Regions from separate parts of the Dickeya lacustris genome, predicted to be linked through region 1. Evidence: predicted binding sites of a transcription regulator. Region 1 holds the regulator's gene; each other region holds the start of a gene.
The links. The regulator Fur, encoded in region 1, represses iron uptake genes when iron is present. The targets are predictions, from matches to a motif close to ATAATAATGAGAACNACTATCAA.
Positions count from the first base shown of each region.

Region 2: a site for Fur is predicted at 3,821-3,843, ahead of exbB (tol-pal system-associated acyl-CoA thioesterase). Genes of this name have one in related genera too.
Region 3: a site for Fur is predicted at 4,547-4,569, ahead of O1Q98_RS07665 (Nramp family divalent metal transporter). Genes of this name have one in related genera too.

Region 1 covers NZ_CP114280.1:3,949,964-3,957,467, reverse strand. Annotated here, with positions in the region: gene ybfF (esterase) at 1-20, shown strand, start outside; gene ybfE (LexA regulated protein) at 302-583, shown strand; gene O1Q98_RS17885 (methyl-accepting chemotaxis protein) at 895-2,586, opposite strand; gene fldA (flavodoxin FldA) at 3,037-3,564, shown strand; gene fur (ferric iron uptake transcriptional regulator) at 4,013-4,459, shown strand; gene glnS (glutamine--tRNA ligase) at 4,546-6,204, opposite strand; gene nagE (N-acetylglucosamine-specific PTS transporter subunit IIBC) at 6,387-7,504, opposite strand, start outside.
Region 2 covers NZ_CP114280.1:2,115,490-2,122,993, forward strand. Annotated here, with positions in the region: gene O1Q98_RS09595 (glycoside hydrolase family 32 protein) at 1-1,143, shown strand, start outside; gene O1Q98_RS09600 (substrate-binding domain-containing protein) at 1,193-2,212, shown strand; gene exbD (TonB system transport protein ExbD) at 2,400-2,819, opposite strand; gene exbB (tol-pal system-associated acyl-CoA thioesterase) at 2,824-3,546, opposite strand; gene metC (cystathionine beta-lyase) at 4,001-5,194, shown strand; partial or broken gene O1Q98_RS09620 (DedA family protein) at 5,414-6,074, shown strand; gene O1Q98_RS09625 (AraC family transcriptional regulator) at 6,150-7,070, opposite strand; gene O1Q98_RS09630 (NADPH-dependent oxidoreductase) at 7,247-7,504, shown strand, end outside.
Region 3 covers NZ_CP114280.1:1,702,446-1,709,949, forward strand. Annotated here, with positions in the region: gene maeB (NADP-dependent oxaloacetate-decarboxylating malate dehydrogenase) at 1-2,111, opposite strand, end outside; gene nudK (GDP-mannose pyrophosphatase NudK) at 2,504-3,088, opposite strand; gene O1Q98_RS07665 (Nramp family divalent metal transporter) at 3,261-4,499, opposite strand; gene grpE (nucleotide exchange factor GrpE) at 4,854-5,441, opposite strand; gene nadK (NAD(+) kinase) at 5,604-6,482, shown strand; gene recN (DNA repair protein RecN) at 6,566-7,504, shown strand, end outside.

The DNA of each region.
Region 1 (7,504 bases):
GCTTTCTTGACACGCACTAAGCCGCGTTTGCCACTCGCTGCGGCCACTCGTCTTTCAAGGATGACACTGGTGTTCCTCCCTCGCTTAAATACGGGATGAACGCCAGTAAACCGTTGTCGCCGCTACAACGGCTGAGGTATGATGGCGCGCGCAGTAAGGAACGGCTGGCTGGCCGCTTGCATCATTAACCACATTTCATCAAAACACCAACACACATCAACTGCTGTCGATGACCTGAACAGAGGCAAAAACCGCAGTCGTGTTTGGCGTTTTGGCCGGATTTCTTGCACGACCACTACCTATGGCAAAAGAACAAACGGATCGCACTACGCTTGATCTGTTCGCGAATGAGCGCCGACCAGGGCGGCCCAAAACAAGTCCGCTCTCTCGCGACGAACAGCTGAGAATTAATAAACGCAACCAATTGCGGCGTGACCGGGTGCGTGGGTTACGGCGCGTTGAATTAAAAATCAACAGCGAGGCGGTAGATATTCTCAATGCGCTGGCAGAAAAACAAAATATCAGCCGCAGTGAACTCATTGAGCAGATGTTGTTGGCACAGTTGGCAGATAAACAAGATTAACACCGCCCATTCATGCGCCGGGCGCTGTTAGTTGAGGCAGTGGGTTATTCGAGTGGTAATGTATTCGAGTGGTGAGTTATTCGGATAGCGGTGTATTCGACCAGTTAGACACAGACAGGGCCATAAACTAACGCATGTCACTGACATATGGCCGAGTTGCGGTGACGTCCCTTTCCTTCTATTTATAAACCCAACGCAATTTATAAACGCAACACGGTTTATAAACGCAACGTAATCTATAAAACCCAAGGCGAGAATACCGCTTTTTCAGGCGTCATCCGTGACGCCAACTCCACTCATGCCTTATTGCCTCAGAATGTTTCCCAGTTATCCGCGCCTTTCGCACTTCGAGCGGTCGTCGCGGGCAGTGCTTTACTGGCCGGGGCCGCCACCGCTTTGGGAGCAGCCGGACGCTCGCGTCTCGCCATACCAGCGCCAGCGTTATCTTCTGTCAAACGGAATACGGAAACCGCTTCGGTCAGCACCATCGCCTGCTCTTCCAGCGAACGGGTTGCCGCAGAAGCCTGTTGCACCAGCGCGGCGTTTTGTTGCGTTACTCCGTCCATTTCCGTAATAGCCAATCCCGCCTGAGCAATACCTTTGCTTTGTTCATCGGATGCTGTGGCAATCTCAGACATGATATCGGTTACGTTGGTGACAGCTTTGACGATGTCACTCATGGTAGTACCGGCATCGGCCACCAGATTAGAGCCGTTATCGACACAGCGTACAGATTCAGCAATCAGCCCTTCAATCTCTTTGGCCGCCTGCGCGCTGCGCTGTGCCAGACTTCTGACTTCGCCCGCAACCACCGCAAATCCACGCCCCTGCTCGCCCGCACGCGCCGCTTCCACAGCAGCGTTCAGCGCCAGAATATTCGTCTGGAAAGCAATCCCATTGATAACGCTGGTTATTTCAGCAATTTTCTTCGAGCTGCCGGAGATTTCCGCCATGGTTTTCACCACGTTATCAACCAACTCGCCACCTTTACTGGCCGTTTGCGATGCCTGACGCGCTAACTGGCTCGCGTGGCTGGCATTTTCTGCGTTTTGTTTCACCGTGGACGTTAACTGCTCCATACTTGCAGCGCTCTCTTCCAGCGCCGCCGCCTGAGACTCCGTGCGGGAGGCCAAATCGTTATTGCCTGACGCTATCTCTGACACGCCTTGATAAATAGACTCTGCGCTGTGACGAATGGTGCTAACGGTATTCGCTAAACTGCTCTGCATATGCCGCAATAGCGGAAACAGTTTACCGACACAGTTGTTACCAAAATCCAGAATTGGCTTACTTAAACGGCCATCGGCAATGACCTGGAAATGATCGCGCAGATCATTCAACGGCCGCACCAGATAGGCCACCAGATAACGATCTGTCAGAAACAGCATCACTAAACCGGCAATCAACCCCGCCAGCAGAATGGTTTGTCCAACGCCTGTAATGCTCTGAAGCCGCGCACCGGCATCCACAAACATCGCTGACCCTGCTTTATTAAACGCAGTAAAGGACGTGTTAAACTGGCGGCTAAAAGCGGGCACGATATCTTTGGCGTATTTATCGTACTCATCGAATTTTTTATCCGCCGCACGCTGGAACATTGGGTCAACACCCTGAGTGATCAGGTTGCCCCAGTCACGAATCACCGCCTCGACCAGCTCTTGTGACATGCCTGCATGGTCAATCTTTTTAAATGCTTCAAGGTTGGATTTCAGTAAGTCCAGCGCCGCCTGAGCGGACTTTTGCTGCTCATCGGCCTTTTGATTGTCATTGCTCTGGCGGTAATCAATCGCCCTCGCCAGGCGCGTTACCATGCGGAAATATTGATCGTTACCCGTGTTAACCAAGTCCATATTATTGACCAGCAATGCGCTGGTTTTGGACGTTTCGTTCATGGTTCGAAATGAGTACATGGTATAGACCGAAACCGCAATCCATAACACACAGAAGACACCAAGCACCCAGAGCATCGCGGTGCGGATGGCTATATTTTTCAGGAATTGCATAGTTGACTCCATACGTGAGCTATTGGTCGGGTAAGACATGTTGTGGTAGATGCAACGAAACAGACGTCACGCAAACAGGGTTGACAGAATTTATTATGGTCGTCGTTTTGTAAAAAACATTGCTGCACACTTACATTTCATAGAAGCACTATGTTCTGTAATCGTCAAAAACAAAGGAACATTTAGATCGTGATATCCGTTTAAAAGCTAATATAAATTATATATTTTTTTAATTATCCACATTTTCAGTTATATAGTTCAACCATGGTATTTTAAAAAAATTAAAAAAACATTAAGGCGAAGGTTAAAAAACAGGCAAATCGCTGACTTCCGCCATTTGCTTCTGTGGTTACAGATACACGTTTATCCATCAGAGTGTGTCTGCTATGATTAGCGCATAGCGGGTAACGCAGAAACCATACCCTTAAGAATCAAGAGGTTATTATATCTATGGCTCTCATAGGCATTTTTTTTGGCAGTGACACAGGCAATACTGAAAATATTGCCAAAACTCTCCAGCAGCATCTGGGCAGCGACGTTGCCGAGCTACACGATATTGCCAAAAGCAGCAAGGAAGACCTTGAACGTTTTGACATCCTGCTGCTGGGCATTCCAACCTGGTATTACGGTGAAGCACAGTGTGATTGGGATGACTTTTTCCCAACGCTTGAAGAGATTGATTTTGAAGGTAAATTGGTCGCACTTTTCGGGTGTGGCGACCAGGAAGATTATGCAGAATACTTCTGCGATGCCATGGGGACAATCCGTGACATCATCGAACCGCGCGGCGCGACGATTGTCGGTCACTGGCCAACGCAGGGCTATTACTTTGAAGCGTCGAAAGGTCTGGCCGATGACAACCATTTTATCGGTCTGGCGATTGACGAAGACCGTCAGCCGGAATTGACTGGCGAGCGTGTTAGCACGTGGGTCAAACAAATCAGCGAAGAACTGAACCTGAAAGCATTGCTGGCCTAAGCCAGAACGGGGCTCTGCGCGACTGTCACCCAGAGCCCCGCTGTTTACCCGCATACAAATTATTCGCATGCAGAGGTTGGTGGGGCACAACTCGCTGAATCATCGGGTTTGTTATTATCGGCATTGGTAAAAAAGGCAAATGCCAAAATAGCGATAGATAAAAACTATCGCAATCAGTTGTACAATTTTTTAACTTTTTTCCCCGGCAAGGTACACTATCCACATGTTTGGCCGTATCGCACCTTGCACTTCTCTTGCCATACAACCTGCGTTTTGCCACAAAGAACACAAAAAACAGCGAGTTGGTGAGTATTATATTGTAAAAGTTCGGTGGTTTTCATTTTAACGCCACAGTTCTATAATTGATGCGCTGTGACCTTTTTTAAGCCAACCGACGACATCAGGCTTATAGCCTCCCAGATAAAGCACGTAACAGGACTAAATCCGCATGACTGACAACAACACCGCATTAAAAAAGGCTGGCCTGAAAGTAACGCTTCCGAGACTGAAAATTCTGGAAGTGCTTCAGGACCCTCAATGCCACCACGTCAGTGCGGAAGATTTATACAAGAAACTGATTGATATGGGCGAGGAAATCGGCCTTGCCACTGTTTATCGCGTACTGAATCAGTTTGATGATGCAGGTATTGTTACCCGCCACAACTTTGAAGGCGGCAAATCCGTTTTCGAGCTGACTCAGCAGCACCACCATGATCACCTGATTTGTCTGGATTGTGGCCGAGTCATTGAGTTTAGTGATGAGTCAATTGAAGCTCGTCAGCGTGAGATTTCCGAAAAATATGGCATCAAACTGACCAACCACAGTTTGTATCTTTACGGCCATTGCAGCAACGGCGATTGCCGTGAAGATGAAAGCGCACACGACGGGCGTTAATCACACAAACGGTACGCCGAATTACTGCACAAAAAAATAAAACCGCCTCGGCGGTTTTATTTTTAGTTCGCATCGCGGGCAACGTTTTAACCGGCCCAACTATCACGCAGACCTACCGTGCGATTGAACACCAGATTATCCGCGCTTGAATAGAGACGATCGGCGCAGAAATACCCTTCGCGTTCAAATTGATAAGCCTTCTCAACCGGGGCCTCACGCAAGCTTGCCTCAACAACCCCCTCAACCACTTTCAACGAATCCGGGTTGATAGTGGAGAGAAAATCGTCCGCAGCGCCTGGGTTAGCTACGCTGAACAAGCGATCGTACAAACGGAACTGAGCCGGTACAGCATGCGACGCCGACACCCAGTGAATAACGCCTTTTACTTTGCGCCCATCTGCCGGATCTTTACTCAGCGTTTGCGAATCATAGCTGCAATAGATAGCCGTGATTACGCCTTGCTCATCTTTCTCAATGCGTTCGGCCTTAATGACATACGCATTGCGCAGACGCACTTCTTTACCAAGCACCAGACGTTTGTATTGCTTATTGGCTTCTTCACGGAAATCAGCGCGATCGATATACACTTCGCGGCTAAACGCTACCTGGCGCGTCCCCATCTCTGGGTTGTTGGGATGATTTGGCATCGCAAGCCACTCTTCATGCCCTTCAGGTAAGTTCTCAATCACCACCTTGACGGGGTCGAGCACTGCCATGGCACGTGGGGCGCTCTCATTCAAATCGTCGCGAATGCAAGACTCCAGAGCGGCCATTTCCACGGTGTTGTCCTGCTTGGTCACACCGATACGGCGGCAAAACTCACGGATAGACGCAGCGGTATAGCCACGACGACGCAAGCCGGAAATCGTCGGCATACGCGGGTCATCCCACCCTTCGACGACTTTCTCGCTCACCAACAGATTCAGTTTACGCTTAGACATCACCGCGTATTCCAGATTCAGGCGAGAAAACTCATACTGACGAGGATGCGCCGGAATCGTGATGTTATCCAGCACCCAATCATACAGGCGGCGGTTATCCTGAAATTCCAGTGTACACAATGAATGCGTAATCCCTTCCAGCGCATCGGAAATGCAGTGGGTAAAGTCATACATTGGGTAGATGCACCATTTGTTGCCGGTCTGGTGATGCTCGGCAAACTTGATGCGGTATAACACCGGGTCACGCATCACGATAAACGGTGAGGCCATATCGATTTTGGCGCGCAGGCAAGCAGTGCCTTCGGCAAAATCACCGGCGCGCATTTTTTCAAACAACGCCAGGTTCTCTTGCACACCGCGATCGCGATATGGACTATTTTTCCCGGCGGTCGTCAGCGTACCGCGATATTCACGAATCTGCTCAGGCGTCAATTCATCGACATAGGCCAGGCCTTTATTAATCAGCTCAACCGCATAAAGGTACAACTGGTCGAAATAATTAGATGAATAGCGGACTTCGCCACTCCATGAAAACCCCAGCCATTGCACGTCATGTTTGATGGATTCGACGTATTCAATGTCTTCCTTCACTGGGTTCGTGTCATCAAAGCGCAGATTGCACTGACCGCTGTAATCCTCTGCGATACCAAAATTCAGGCAGATAGATTTTGCATGGCCAATATGCAGATAACCGTTTGGCTCCGGCGGGAAACGAGTCTGTATATGCTCATGCTTACCAGAAGCCAGATCTTCATCAATAATCTGACGAATAAAGTTGGTTGGGCGGGCTTCAGCCTCACTCATGTTTGGTTCCTCAAAATACGAAAAAACAACCCATAACCGCTAATGATCCAACAAGCCACGCTTTGAAACAACCGTTTGTTTCACGAAAGTTTAAGATAAAAAAACGGAGCCCATGGTTCACATGCACTCCGTTTTCACGTTTAACACTCAGCGAACGCGCGGTAGGCGCGAATCAGACAACGTCAATCCGCTATCGTCGATGAAACATCACGCAACGCTGCGGCAATACTCTCAGCCTGTGTTCCAACCACAATTTGCACACTCTGCTTATTAAGACGAATCACCCCAGCCGCACCGAGCTGGCGAGCGGCGGTTTCATCCACCAGCGCAGAATCTTTCACGCTCAGGCGCAAACGAGTAATACAGGCATCAATGCCAGTCAGATTATTTGCCCCGCCAATCGCCTGTAAATATCCCTGCGCTATCGCCTGGCTGCTTGCAGCGCCTGCCGGAGCCTGCGCTGGCGCCGCATCCGAGCCCGTTTCACGCTCACGCCCTGGCGTCATCAGGTTAAAGCGAGTAATGGTGAAGCGGAAAACCAGATAATAAATAACGAAAAAGACGAAACCTTGCAGCAGCAACATGTACCAATGCGTCGCCAGCGGATTGCGAGAAGAAAGCACCAGGTCAACCAAACCGGCACTGAAACCAAAACCTGCGATCCACTGCATACTGGCAGCAATAAAGACTGAAATACCGGTTAGCAAAGCATGCAGAACATACAATACCGGAGCCACAAACATAAAAGAGAATTCCAGTGGCTCGGTGATACCGGTGAAAAAGGCAGCAAACGCGGCGGCCATCATAATTCCCGCCACCCGGCTGCGATTCTCAGGACGAGCGCAGTGGTAAATCGCCAGCGCAGCGCCAGGCAAGCCAAACATCATAATCGGGAAGAACCCTGCCTGATAACGACCGGTGATACCGGGAATCGCTTTACCGGCGTCAATGGCCTGCTGGCCACTCAGGAAGTTGGGAATATCGTTAATACCGGCAACGTCAAACCAGAATACGGAGTTAAGCGCATGGTGCAGCCCAACAGGAATGAGCAGACGGTTAAAGAAGGCATACACACCGGCACCCACCGATCCCAATTGTTGAATCTGCTCACCAAACCCAACCAGCGCGTTATAGATAACCGGCCAGACATACATCAGTACAAATGCGACCACAATCATCAGCAATGACACCAATATCGGCACCAGTCTGCGGCCACTAAAGAAAGAGAGCGCTTCGGGTAATTTGACGTGGCTATAGCGGTTATACAGTTCAGCGGCGATCACCCCGACTAAAATACCAA
Region 2 (7,504 bases), 1.8 Mb from region 1:
GCACAAGACTATGAAAGCCACGGCTGTTACTCCGGCTCGGCGGTGGTGGATGGCGACCGGTTAGCGCTGATGTATACCGGTAATGTGAAGTATGACGACGGTTCGCGCACCGCTTATCAATGTCTGGCTTATGCCACCCCGGCGGGCGATTTTGACAAAATCGGCCCGGTATTATCGCTGCCGCCAGGCTATACCGGCCATGTGCGCGACCCAAAAGTCTGGCAGCATCAGGGCCACTGGTACATGGTGCTTGGCGCACAAGACCTCGATTTACAAGGTAAAATCTTGCTTTATCGCTCATCGGATCTGCGTGACTGGCATTTGCTGGGAGAGATTGCCGGTTCGCGGCTAAATGGCCTGGGCGAGTTTGGCTACATGTGGGAGTGCCCGGATCTGTTTACGCTGGGTGAGGCCGACGTGCTGCTCTGCTGCCCACAAGGTTTGCCTGCCGAAGAGGAGCGCAATCTCAACACGCATCAGTCTGGTTATTTCGTCGGCGCGCTGGATTACGCCACCGCGCGCTTTGACCATCAGGCCTTCCATGAGCTGGATGCCGGGTTTGAATTCTACGCCCCGCAAACCACCTGTGATGACAGCGGCAGAAGGCTACTGTTTGGCTGGATGGGCATACCGGATCAGGACGAGTTCTGCCAGCCGACCCTTAACCACGGCTGGCTCCACACCATGACTTGCCCGCGTGAGCTCACGCTACATGAGGGCAGAATATATCAACAACCCGCGCGTGAATTGCAAACGCTGCGCCAGTTGGAGCACCTGTGGCAAGGCGTGGCCGACTACGCGCCCGCTCTGCCAATAGGCAGCGCAGAGCTGACGCTCGAGACACAAGGTGAATTCCAGATTCATTTTGCCGGGATCATGGTGCTGTGCTGGGACGGTGAGCGCCTGACGTTAAGCCGCCGTAACCGGCGCACCAATGAACCGGAGCACCGCTACTGGCATGATGGCCCGCTGCATCATCTGCACATATTATGTGACCGCTCTAGCGTGGAAATTTTTATCAACCATGGTCAGGGGGTAATGTCATCGCGTTATTTTCCTGATTGCGATGCCACCGCCAGCTTCAGTGGTTCCGGGCACATTACGCTGCGGCACTGGCTGTTAGCCCCGTGCGTGATAGAATAGGACTCCTTTTCATGCCATTGATGGCACAGCACTTGCAAAAGATACCACGGTGAAACCAACCAAACGCGTCACAATCAGCGACATCGCCAGGCTGGCTGGCGTGTCGAAATCCACCGCCAGTCTGGTGCTTAACGGCCGCAGCAAAGAGTTCCGGGTGTCAGATGAAACCCGCGACCGCGTGCTGGCGCTGGCGCAACAGCAGCGTTACCAGCCCAGCATTCATGCCCGTTCCCTACGCTCAAACCGCAGTAATACGCTGGGGTTGGTGGTGCCGGAAATGACGAACTACGGATTTGCCGTTATCTCCCGCGAGCTGGAGTGCCTGTGTCGCGAGGCCGGTTTACAGCTACTGATAGCCTGTACCGATGAGAACGCCGCACAGGAGATGATGGCCGTCAACAGCCTGATCCAACGACAGGTAGACGGCCTGATTGTCGCCTCCAGCATGTTAAGCGACGTTGAATATCAGAAGATCAACCAACAGTTGCCAGTATTGCAGTTTGACCGGGTCATCGGTGACTCTTCGTTGCCGATGGTGGTATCAGAAGCGGTGGAGTCAACGGCAACGCTGGTGGAAAATATCGCACGCCAGCGCCCGGATGAGTTCTATTTCATCGGCGGTCAGGCGCGAATCTCGCCGACCCGTGACCGGCTGGCCGGGTTTCAGCTTGGGCTGGAGCGCGCCGGGCTAGCCTGCCCGACCGAGTGGATTATCCATGGCAGTTACCACTCCAGCGCCGGTTATGAGATGTTTGCGCAACTGTGCGCCAGACTGGGGCGGCCGCCTAAGGCGCTGTTTACCGCCGCCTGCGGCCTACTCGAAGGGGTTCTGCGCTACCTGAATCAACACAATCTCATGGATTGTGATATGCGCTTATGCAGCTTTGACGACCACTATCTGTTTGATTGCCTGCCAATGAAAATCGACACCGTTGCGCAGGATTGCGAAACGCTGGCACGCAACAGCTTTGAGATGATAAACCAGCTTATCGCCGGGCAACCGCTGACGGAAAGCCGGGTCTATGTTCCTACACGCCTGCACTGGCGCTACCCAGGCTTACATCACTGACAGCCATGTCGGGCTATCTTCAGACATAAAAAAACCACCGCTGTTAGCGGTGGTTCTGATAATGCCGTCCCTGATTAAGCAAGCGCGAGACCTTGCCATGTCAAACCCTGCTGCTGCGACATCACCGGGAATACGCGCCTCAGCGTTCTTTTACCCCAACGCTCTGTCACCCCAGCGTACCTTCGCCTCAGCGTACTTTCTCTGCCCCCATCAGGCCAATTTTGAGATAGCCCGCGTCACGCAGCGAATCCATCACCCGCATCAGGGTTTCATAATCCACGCTTTTATCTGCCTGGAAAAAGATTGTGGTGTCTTTATTACCCTGCGTTTTTGCCGCCAGTGCCTGCGGCAACAGCGCTTCGCTGATGGCGTCATCGCCCAGATAAAGCTGTTTATCCGCTTTGACCGTCAGGAATACCGGTTTTTCCGGGCGAGGTTGCGGCGTGGCGCTGGAGGCAGGCAAATTCACGCGTACATCCACCGTTGCCAGCGGTGCTGCCACCATAAAGATAATCAACAGCACCAGCATGACATCAATAAACGGCGTGACGTTGATATCATGCATTTCGCCGTTTTCACTCTGCCCGTCGTTTAAATGTATCGCCATCGCGTTACCCTACCCGCAGCGTGTGGGCCGGAGCTGAGACACGAATGCCGTTACTGGCGGCGATGTCCAAATCACGGCTTTGCAGCAGTAGCACCTGTGCCGCCACATCACTCACGATAGCTTTATAACTGGCCGTCCAGCGGGCGAACACATTATAAATCACCACGGCCGGGATCGCTGCCACCAACCCGATAGCGGTGGCTAACAGCGCTTCAGCAATCCCCGGCGCTACCACAGCCAGATTGGTGGTTTGCGACTGGGCGATGCCAATAAAGCTGTTCATGATGCCCCACACCGTACCGAACAGACCGATAAACGGCGCGATGGCACCAACGGTCGCCAGATAGCCGGTGCCTCGTCCCATCTGACGTCCGGTTGCCGCAACGCGGCGTTCCAGGCGGAAAGCGGTACGCTCTTTAATACCGCTATTGTCATCTGAACGGGCTGAGAGCTCTTGTTCGTTACGGGCGTCGGCCAATAATTGCAGTGTCACGCTGCCTGGAGTGAACACCCCGGCAATATCGGTGGCGTCATCGAATGTGCGTGCGTCACTCAACGCCTGATGCTCGCGATGAATACGCTTTTTCGCCGCCATCAGGCTGATACTTTTACTAAAGAAAATCGCCCAGGTGACGACCGATGCCAACAGCAGCCCTATCATGACGGTTTTCACCACGATATCAGCGTGCTGGTACATTCCCCAGACGGATAAATCCGTGCGCATCATACCGTTGGCTGTCGCCGTCGGCGCGCCGACGGCCAAGGGTACCGGGGCTGGTGCCGCCACTGCGTGCCCTGCCATCACGATTGACAGCGCCACGACCCCCAGCCGACAGGCCACAGCCCGAAACATGCTGCCGGACTTGTGCCAGACTGAAGAACCCCGTTGCTTAATAGTATTGTCAGCCGTATACACGCTGTGCCTCCGCCAAATGATCTCGACTATAACTCCGGGCCGTTCGCCCTTGTGATGGCGAAAATGATACCAAACCCAGAATTAATTGATAGTCGTTCTCATTATTATTTGCGTATTTTGCCGCTCGCCAGTCAGCCATGTGCATGAGACCTCTTCATCTGGCGGAAAAAGCCGCCCCGACCGCCTGTCAGCCGTGATAACGTAAGAAATAGCGAAAGAAAAATAGCCAAACATGTTTTAGCGACAGGTGACAGGTGATTGTTTTATGACAAGTAAGAAAATTGCGACCACGCTGGTGGCTGCCGGACGCAGCAAGCGCGTGACCCAAGGCGCAGTCAACCCGGTGATTCAACGCGCCTCTTCTTTGGTTTTTGATAGCGTGCAGGAAAAAAAACACGCCACGATTAACCGCGCCAAAGGCGCGCTGTTTTATGGTCGCCGTGGCACCCTGACCCATTTTGCGTTACAAGACGCCATGACCGAGCTTGAAGGCGGTGCCGGTTGTGCGCTCTACCCCTGTGGCGCAGCCGCGATTGCCAACGCCATCACCGCATTTGTTAGCGCAGGCGATCACCTGTTAGTCACCGGTTCCGCCTACGAACCGACGCAGGATTTTTGTAACAAAGTGCTGGGCAAAATGAACATCAGCACCACCTTTTTCGACCCGATGATTGGCGACAATATCGCCTCGCTGATTCAACCCAACACACGCGTGGTGTTTCTCGAGTCTCCCGGCTCCATTACCATGGAAGTGCAAGACGTTCCGGCGATTGTCGCCGCTGTGCGTCGCGTTAACCCTGACATTGTCATCATGATAGACAACACCTGGGCGGCAGGGGTGCTGTTCCAACCGCTGGCGCTTGGCGTGGATATCTCGATTCAGTCAGCCACCAAGTATATTATCGGGCACTCCGATGCCATGTTAGGCACGGCGGTTGCCAATGCCCGCTGCTGGGATCAATTACGCGAACAATCCTACCTGATGGGCCAAATGGCCGATGCAGACAGTGCCTACATGGCAAGCCGAGGCTTGCGTACGCTAGGGGTGCGCTTGCAGCAACATCAGGAAAACGGACTACGTATCGCGCACTGGCTGGCAGCGCGCCCTGAAGTGGCGGTGGTGAATCATCCGGCGCTGCCGGGCTGTAAAGGCCATGCGTTTTTCACACGAGATTTCAGCGGCAGCAACGGCTTATTCTCGTTTGTGCTACGGGAAAAACTCAGCCCCTCTCAACTGGCGAACTACCTTGATAACTTTAGCCATTTCCGCATGGCCTACTCCTGGGGCGGCTTTGAATCACTCATTCTGGCCAACCAGCCTGACGAGCTGGCGGCGATTCGCCCGGCTGGTGGCGTTGATTTTAGCGGCACGCTGGTACGTCTGCATATCGGCCTTGAGGACAGCGATGACCTGGTAGCTGATTTGGAATCCGGTTTCAACAGATTGCAGAAAATGTGACGCCGCCAACTCTTCACCCCCTGCAAGCCGCTGTGGTAAGACCGCTAAAGCGTATATGATGAACGGTAACAATGATGACAATACGTTTACCTTTCTTACCCTATGCTGAGGTTCGTTTTTAGCACCTCAGGACAGCGCGGCCTTAGCGTAACGTATCATGAGATATCGAGCCTTTTGCTACGCGGCTTCAGGGGTTAAGCAAACCAGACAGGATGCATTATGAGTGTTCTACATGAAATCGTTAACGCGCTGTGGCGGCATGACTTCAGCGCCTTGGCTGACCCGCAGGTGTTGTGGTTTATTTATGCGATTCTGTTCGCCACACTGTTTCTGGAAAATGGTTTGCTGCCCGCCTCATTCCTGCCGGGAGACAGCCTGTTACTGCTGACCGGCGCATTGATCGCCAAAGGGGTGATGCACTTCGCATACAACGATAACCCTGCTGACGGTGGCCGCCAGCCTCGGTTGCTGGTTAAGCTACCTGCAAGGGCGCTGGCTGGGCGATACCCGGCTGGTGAAAAAGTGGTTGCAGCAGCTCCCCGCTCACTACCATCAACGCACCCATGACCTGTTCCACCAGCACGGTTTATCCGCGCTCCTGGTCGGGCGTTTTCTCGCCTTTGTGCGCACCATGCTCCCCACCATTGCCGGTGTTTCCGGCCTTAGCAACACCCGTTTTCAGATTTTCAACTGGTTAAGCGGCTTTTTGTGGGTCGGCGGAATTATCACCATGGGATATGCCTTCAGCCATATTCCGCTGGTCAAACGCTATGAAGATCAGGTGATGGCGGTGCTGTGCATTCTGCCGCTGGTGCTGTTATTCAGCGGGCTGGTCGGCGTACTGCTGATGGTATGGCGCAGACGTCGCGCACTGGCCTGATACCCAAACATACTGCGAGCCATCGCATGATGGCCGCAGTGTCCTCTCCTTCACGATTCTCTTTCGCCGTTGTCACTACCACGCATTTCTTTCCATTACCGTCTGGCCGGAACGCAGCCTTGCCACTTCATCACCCGGTGTGGTGCCAAAAAAACGTTTGAATTCACGACTAAACTGCGAGGGGCTTTCGTAGCCAACCTGCATCGACGCGGCATTGGCTTTCAGGCCATCCTGTAACATCAGCAAACGCGCTTTATGCAGGCGATACGATTTCAGGTATTGCAGCGGCGACGTATTGGTGACGGCTTTGAAGTTATGGTGAAACGCCGACACACTCATGTTGACATCCGTCGCCAGCGCCTCGACGCTCAGGCTCTCGGCATAGTGATTTTCGATATGGCGCAGCGCGCGGGCTATCTGGCTGAAGTGGCTGTAGCGGTTCATCAGCGCCTGTAGCGAATCACCACAGGGGCCGCATAGCACATGGTACAAAATTTCCCGCACGATCCACGGCCCCAGCACCCGGGCATCTCGCGTATGTGCCATCGCCTCCAGCAGCCGCTCTGCCGCACAGAGTATGGCGTCATTTAACGGCACGCTGTTGATACCGGTAGTGTCTGCGCGGCGCTTATCTGCCCCGCCTTCATCGCCCATCTCTATCAACAGGTCTTGCAGAATAGGGATATCCACCCGAATTGAAATACCGACGATCGGATTGTCCGGGCTGGCAAAACTTTCACACTCAAACGGCAGCGGCACCGTCATCAGCAAGTAATTTTCCGGGTCATAACGAAAATGCTTACCGCCCAAATAGCCGACCTTATGGCCCTGAAAAATAATCACGATACAAGGGTCATATAGCACCGGAGTGCGCGCGCCATGGCGATCGGTGTAGATAACCTTCACTTGAGGGATAGGCGTCTGGCTGATGCAATTCGGGCTGGCGAAAGGCATCGCCAGATTAATTAAGCGCTGGCGTGTAGTTAAGTTTTGCATATATTCATCTCATTCTGACAACAGAAATAAAATGACATATAACCCCCACATAATCACCCTTTCCTTCTATTTTTTGCAGAAACAGGCAATACATAGCGAGAAATGAGCATTGCCGGAAACGCCCGGGAAGACGAGAATAAAATTCCTATTTTGGCAGGTATGCGTTGAGGATCGTCATGAATCAAACCATTGAATTACTTAAACAACATCGCAGTGAACGCAGTTACCTGGATAAACCGATCCCGCAAGAGGTGCTGTCTGCGATTATCGAGAGCGCGCATTTAGCGCCAACCTCCGTCAATTCCCAGCAAGTTTCCATCATCGTCACCCAAGACCCGGCTCGCCGGGCGCGCATTGCCGAACTGGCCGGTGGACAGCCGTGGATTGCCAAAGCCCCGGTGTTTCTCACCCTGGTGCTGGATATGCATAAAACC
Region 3 (7,504 bases), 2.1 Mb from region 1:
CGTGCGGCTTCCATGTTCGGCATGATAAGGATATTCGCCGCCCCTTTGAGCGGGCTGTCTGGCATCTGCTCACGACGAATAGCCTCGACCAGCGCCGCATCGCCGTGCATCTCGCCGTCGATTTGCAGATCCGGGGCCATCTTGTTCACCAGCTCCAGCGTGGCGCGCATTTTCTTCGCCGTCGGCGAATCGGAGGTGCCAAAGCTTGAATGCGACAACAGCGCCACTTTCGGCTCAATACCGAAACGGCGCACGGTGCTGGCCGCCATCAGGGCAATTTCCGCCAACTGCTCAGGCGTTGGGTCTGGGTTGACATAGGTATCGGCGATAAAGGTGTTACCGCTCGGCAGCAACAGGGCATTCATCGCACCGGCAACATGTACGCCGTCACGATAGCCAAACACCTTTTCGACCACGCCGAAATGCTCTTCGTAATTGCCCACCGTACCGCAGATCATCGCATCGGCTTCACCACGGTGAACCATGATAGAGCCAATCAGCGTCGGGTTGGCTCGCATCTCGCGCTGGGCCTGCTCCTGTGAGACGCCACGGCGCTTCATCATCTCGAAGTATTCTGTCCAGTAAGCTTTAAAGCGCGGGTCGGACTCATTGTTGACGACTTCGAAATCCTTGCCGATAGCAATCTGCAAGCCCAGTTTCTGAATGCGCTTTTCGATAACCCCTGGGCGACCAATCAGCACCGGGAAGGCCAGCCCCAGCGACACCAGCTCCTGGGTGGCGTGCAGGACGCGCGGGTCTTCCCCTTCCGCCAGCACCACGCGTTTTGGCTGGGTACGCGCCTGGGCGAAAATCGGCTTCATGAACAGGTTAGTCTTGTAGACAAACTGCGTCAGTTTCTCGACGTACTCGTCAAAATTCGCAATCGGACGGGTGGCAACACCGGAGTCCATCGCCGCTTTCGCTACCGCTGGCGCAATCTTGATGATAAGGCGTGGGTCAAACGGTTTCGGGATGAGATATTCCGGGCCAAACGACAGATCCTGATCGCGATAGGCCGAGGCCACCACTTCACTCTGCTCGGCTAAGGCAAGCTCGGCAATGGCGTGGACGCAAGCCAGTTTCATCTCTTCGTTAATGGTGGTCGCGCCAACATCCAGCGCACCACGGAAGATGAACGGGAAACACAGCACATTGTTGACCTGATTCGGGTAATCCGAACGACCGGTACAGACAATCGCATCCGGGCGCACCGCTTTCGCCAACGGTGGCAGGATTTCCGGTTCCGGGTTCGCCAGCGCCATAATCAGCGGGCGCGGGGCCATGGTTTTGACCATATCCTGCGTCAGCACGCCGGGGCCGGAGCAGCCAAGGAAAATATCGGCATTCGGGATCACATCCGCCAACGTGCGGCTGCCGTTATCGTCAATGGCATAAGCGGCCTTGGTTTCTGCCATGTTGGCTTCACGGCCTTTATAAATCACCCCACGGGAATCACACACCGTGATGTTTTCACGCTTAAGGCCAAGCGCCACCAGCAAATTCAGGCAGGCAATCGACGCCGCACCGGCACCGGACACCACCAGACGGACATCGCCAATCTGTTTTTCCACCACGCGCAGGCCGTTTAGTACAGCAGCGGTACAGATAATCGCCGTGCCGTGCTGGTCATCATGAAATACCGGAATTTTCATGCGCTCGCGCAGTTTCTGCTCGATGTAGAAACACTCCGGCGCTTTGATATCTTCCAGGTTGATACCACCGAACGTCGGTTCCAGTGCCGCTATCACGTCAATCAGTTTATCCGGGTCTTGCTCATCCACTTCGATGTCAAACACATCTACGCCGGAGAATTTCTTAAACAGGACGCCTTTGCCTTCCATCACCGGTTTACCGGCCAACGCACCGATATTCCCTAATCCTAATACCGCCGTACCGTTAGAGATAACCGCCACCAGATTGCCACGGGCAGTATATTTGTACGCCGCCAGCGGATCGTCTGCGATTTCGAGACAGGGAGCCGCCACGCCAGGCGAATAGGCCAGCGCCAAGTCACGCTGCGTGGCCAGCGGTTTGGTAGGGGAAACCTGTATTTTCCCCGGCACCGGATACTGGTGGAAATCCAATGCGCTTTGTTTGAGTTGTTCGTCCATAGTTCATTACCTTGTCTTATTGCTTTCAGTAGGGTAGTCACCTACCCAGTTTAGCGTGTCTGCGTTTTGCCAAACTATGAAGCATTACAAAATACGCGCCGGAATACTGCTTAATATAATTAATTAACGAGGCTGAAAATCAGCCACTCTATTGCAGGAGTAAGGCGAAAGAGTGCTGATATATCAATCAACTAGCCTGGAGAATCAGAACAGAAGCATCACGAGCGTCATCAGGCGTAAATTCGCCTGACCGCGTGATAAAAGCAGGTGGAGAGAATCGGTTCTCAGTAAAAAAGCGCCACCATCGCGCGCGATACGCGCAGTGGCGACTTTAGCGGGCATGCCACGTCAGGAAACAGGCCAGACACAGCGCTGGCAGGGTTAAATATGCATTAACGCGTTGAATTGAACCAACCGCTGATAAAGGCATGCTGCAATAACATGATGGTTTTACCATCGCGAATACGACCGTCTTTGATCATTGCCATCGCTTCAGTAAACGGTAATTCCAGCACTTCAATGTCTTCATCCTCCACCCCGCCACCGTGGAAACGTTTTTGCGCATCGTCATATTCCGCCGCAAAGAAATGTACCAGCTCCGTCACGCCACCAGGCGACATATAGGCTTCAAACAACTTCTCAACCTCACCTATTTCGTAACCGGTTTCTTCTATTGCCTCATTGCGAATGCACTGCTCTGGCGATAAATCATCCAACAGACCGGCGCATGCCTCCAGCAACATTCCACTGTCGTTGCCGTTAAGATAAGTGGGCATGCGGAATTGACGTGTCAGCACCACCGTCGCCTTGGCGCGGTTATACAGCAGAATGGTCGCCCCGTTGCCACGATCATACACTTCACGTACCTGTCGTACCGTATCGCCATTTTTTCTCTTTAAATCAAATACATATTTATGAAGAACAAACCAGTGATCGGATAACAGCTTCTTTTCAAGCACAGTAATAGGTGCAGACATAGGGGTATCCCGGTAACAAAATTCAACATCAGATAATAGCCCTGCCCCAGCGGGAATGCACTTTTCATCCAATGAAAAATAAAAGCGCGAGGCACAACGCTCAACTCACTATAAAAACAAACGCCTTCACATCAGTTGTGAAGGCGTCATTCACCCATCCGCTTAGGTAAACTTACTTACCCAATAAGGTATCTACGATCAAATACAAGTTCAGCGTCACAACCAGGCAAACAATCAGCTTGCCACTGTTTTGTACCAAACGGGTATTCACAAGGTTTCCCATCAGTTCACGGTTGCCGGTAAATGCCAACAGCGGGATGAGCGCCAACGCAATACCGAAACTCAGCAGGACCTGGCTTAACACCAATACCCTGGTTGGGTCCATACCAGAGAGAATCACAATGAAAGACGGTAGCATTGTGACAACCCGACGCAGCCACAGAGGAATATGAAAGCGTACAAATCCCTGCATCACCACCTGGCCTGCCAAAGTACCGACGACGGTAGAAGACAGCCCCGCGACAACCAGGCTTAAACCAAAAATCGTGGCGGCCGCTTGTCCCAATAACGGTTTCAACGTCAAATAGGCTTGATCGAGTTCAGCAACAGAAGTATTGCCGCTAAAGTGAAACGCGGCCGCCGCCGTCGCCATCATGGCCAGATTCACAAAACCGGCAATCGTCATCGCCACGGCAACATCGACCTTGGTTGCGCTATAGCGTTCAGCGCGAGTGACATGACTTTGCTGTTGGGTGAGCGAAGAGTGCAGGTAAATCACATGCGGCATGATAGTGGCGCCCAGCACGCCAGCAGCCAGAAGCACCGCATCCGAATTCGGCAGGCTCGGCACCATCATGCCGGTTGTCAGGGCTGCCAATTCTGGGCGAGAAAAAATCAGCTCAACAATATAAGCCGCAGCAACAAACAGCAGTAAACCACCAATCACCATTTCCAGTGGTTTCTGACCACGTTGCTGCAACATCAGGATCAAAAACGTGGCAATACCCGTCAGAATCGCGCCTTCAAGTAACGAAACGCCTAACAATAGCTTAAAGCCCATTGCCGCGCCGACAAACTCGGCCAGATCAGTTGCCATTGCAATGATTTCGGCCTGAACCCAATAGGCGAAAACCGCCGGTTTAGGAAAGCGATCGCGAATATGCTCGGCCAGATTCTTACCGGTGGCGATACCCAATTTAGCCGACAACAATTGGATTAGCATCGCCATCAGGTTCGCCCACACAACCACCCAAAGCAGTTGGTAGCCATACGCCGCGCCGGACTGAATATTGGTGGCAAAGTTACCCGGATCGATATACCCGATCGCCGCGATAAATGCCGGCCCCATCAGGGAAAGCTTGAGCTTTCTTGACGTACGGCTGACTGATTCCACTACACGACTCCCCGGCATATGAGTAACCCTTCTAATGCTATTGTTGTTTTACTACTCTCGCAAAGTTGATAATGATTATCAAGTGCATTTAGAACGGAAGTGATGATTGCTCTGATAGGTAATGATAATGAAGCATCTGTGTAATGAACGATACTCGTTTTAATACGTAAATATTAACAAAATATAAACAAAAAAGCACTGATGTGCCATTCCTTTAAGGGCTATAAACAAAAAGAAAAACCGGGCAAGTGCAAACGCCAAATAACCGCGACGCGCAGTAAGACCACGATGGGTTGAAAATGAAACGGGGTAGAACGAAGAGGAAAACACAGGGGCACGCAGGCGGCACCCCTGGCAGCAGTGCGGAGTCGCTTATTCCGCCGCTTTAGAAACGGCGACCATCGCCGGACGCAACAGTCGGCCATTTAAGGTATAGCCTTTTTGCATCACCATCATGACGTGATTCGGTTCATGCTCGGCAGATGGCAACATGGTCATTGCCTGATGAATCTCAGGGTTAAAGGGCACATTAACCTCAGCGACCACCTCAATACCAAATTTCTGCACGGCAGACAGCATTGCTTTTAACGTCAACTCAACCCCTTCGATCATCGAGGAAAGGGCATCATTGGACTTATCAGCCATATCCAGCGCACGTTCAAGATTGTCGATAACCGGCAACATTTCACCGGCAAACTTCTCCAGTGCGAACTTATGTGCTTTTTCCACATCCAGCTCGGCGCGGCGACGCACGTTTTCCATCTCGGCACGGACACGCAACACACTTTCACGTTCACGCTGTTGCGCCTCGCCCAATTGCGCTTCCAGTTCAGCAATGCGTTCATTTCGCGGATCGGCCATGTCCGTCGTCTCTGGTTGCGCATCCGCTGATTGACCTTCCACTGCGTCCTTTTGATCGAAGACTTGCTCGTCAGGCGACTTCTGTTCTTTACTACTCATGAAATTCTCCGCGTTTTTCGCATTCATCTCGCTAGTTCGCTTATTATGGGGATCAAAACCGGGGTTTCAAGGGAACCACTCACATATTGTTAGCCAACTCTGCGGCCTAAAAATGTGAGTCTCCGGTGCTCTTATTGAGGACAACGCACCCACATGAACAGCATGAACAGATCGTTTAATTGCATCGGTATCGTCGGCCACCCACGCCACCCTAACGCACTAAGTACCCATGAGATGCTGTATCACTGGCTGCGTGAGCTGGGGTATCACGTCATGATAGAGCAACAGATCGCCCGCGAGTTGCATCTCAATGATGCCGACACCGGCAGCTTATCCGACATCGGCCAGCACGCTGACCTGGCTGTCGTTGTCGGAGGCGATGGCAACATGCTGGGGGCCGCGCGGGTACTGTCACGCTACGATATTGACGTTATCGGCGTTAATCGTGGCAACCTCGGTTTTCTGACCGATCTCGACCCTGACCACACTCAGCAACAACTCAGCGAAGTGCTGGCCGGTCGTTATCTGCGCGAACAGCGCTTTATGCTGGAAGCACAGATATGTCGCGCTAACCATCCCGGCAGTAGCAGCACCGCAATCAATGAAGTCGTGCTGCATCCGGGAAAAGTGGCGCACATGATTGAGTTTGAGGTCTATATTGACGACCGTTTCGCCTTTTCCCAGCGCTCTGACGGTTTGATTATCTCCACGCCGACAGGCTCAACGGCCTACTCGCTTTCCGGTGGCGGCCCTATCCTTACGCCCTCTCTGGATGCTATCGCTTTGGTGCCGATGTTCCCGCACACCCTTTCGGCTCGCCCATTGGTCATCAATAGCAGCAGCACTATCCGCCTGAAGTTCTCGCACATCACACAAGATTTGGAAATTAGCTGCGATAGCCAAATCTCACTGCCGGTTCAGGAAGGCGCTGAAGTGTTAATTCAACGTAGCCAGTACCACCTTAATTTAATTCACCCAGAAAATTACAGCTATTTCAATACGCTAAGTAGCAAGCTAGGTTGGTCTAAAAAATTATTCTGAAAGTCGCCATCCGCTATTTACTGTATAAAAAACCAGTTTATACTGTACGTAATCACAGTTGTTGTTACCTACAGGAAACGATCATGCTGGCGCAACTCACAATCAGTAACTTCGCCATTGTACGCGAACTGGAAATTGATTTTCAGGCAGGGATGAGCGTCATTACCGGGGAAACCGGAGCGGGTAAATCCATTGCGATTGATGCCCTGGGGCTTTGCCTTGGCAACCGCTCCGATGCCAACATGGTGCGTCCTGGCGCGTCCAGGGCCGATCTTTGCGCTCGCTTTTCGGTGTCTGATACACCAGCAGCGTTACGTTGGCTGGAGCACAACCAGCTTGATGACAGCAATGAGTGCCTGCTGCGGCGTGTGATCAGCGCCGATGGCCGCTCACGTGCGTTTATCAATGGCACGGCGGTTCCGTTATCACAGCTACGTGAGTTAGGTCAGCACCTTATTCAGGTGCATGGGCAACACGCACACCAATTGCTATTAAAATCAGATTATCAGCGTCACCTGCTTGATGCTTATGCCGATGAGCCGCAATTGCTGGCCAGCATGCGTCAAGCCTGGCTGCAATGGCACCGTAGTTGCCAGGCGCTGACACAGCACCAGCAAGCCAGCATCGAGCGAGAAGCGCGCAGAGAATTGCTGCAATATCAACTCAAAGAGTTGAATGAATTCGCCCCGCAAGCCGGAGAATACGAACAAATTGATGCCGAATATAAACGGCTTGCAAATAGCGGCCAGCGCTTGTCTCTCAGCCAACATGCGTTACAGCTTCTTAGCGAAAGCGAAGACCATAACTTGCTCAGTATGCTGCACAGCGCAAAACACCAGCTCACCGAACTCATAACCCTGGATGAGAAACTCTCAGGGGTACTCACTATGCTTGAAGAGGCCAGTATCCAGATTAGTGAAGCCAGTGATGAGCTACGCCATTATTGTGACAGGATGGAGCTTGATCCTATTCGCCTGTATGAGTTAGAGCAGCGTCTGTCACGCCAACTGATGTTGTCACGT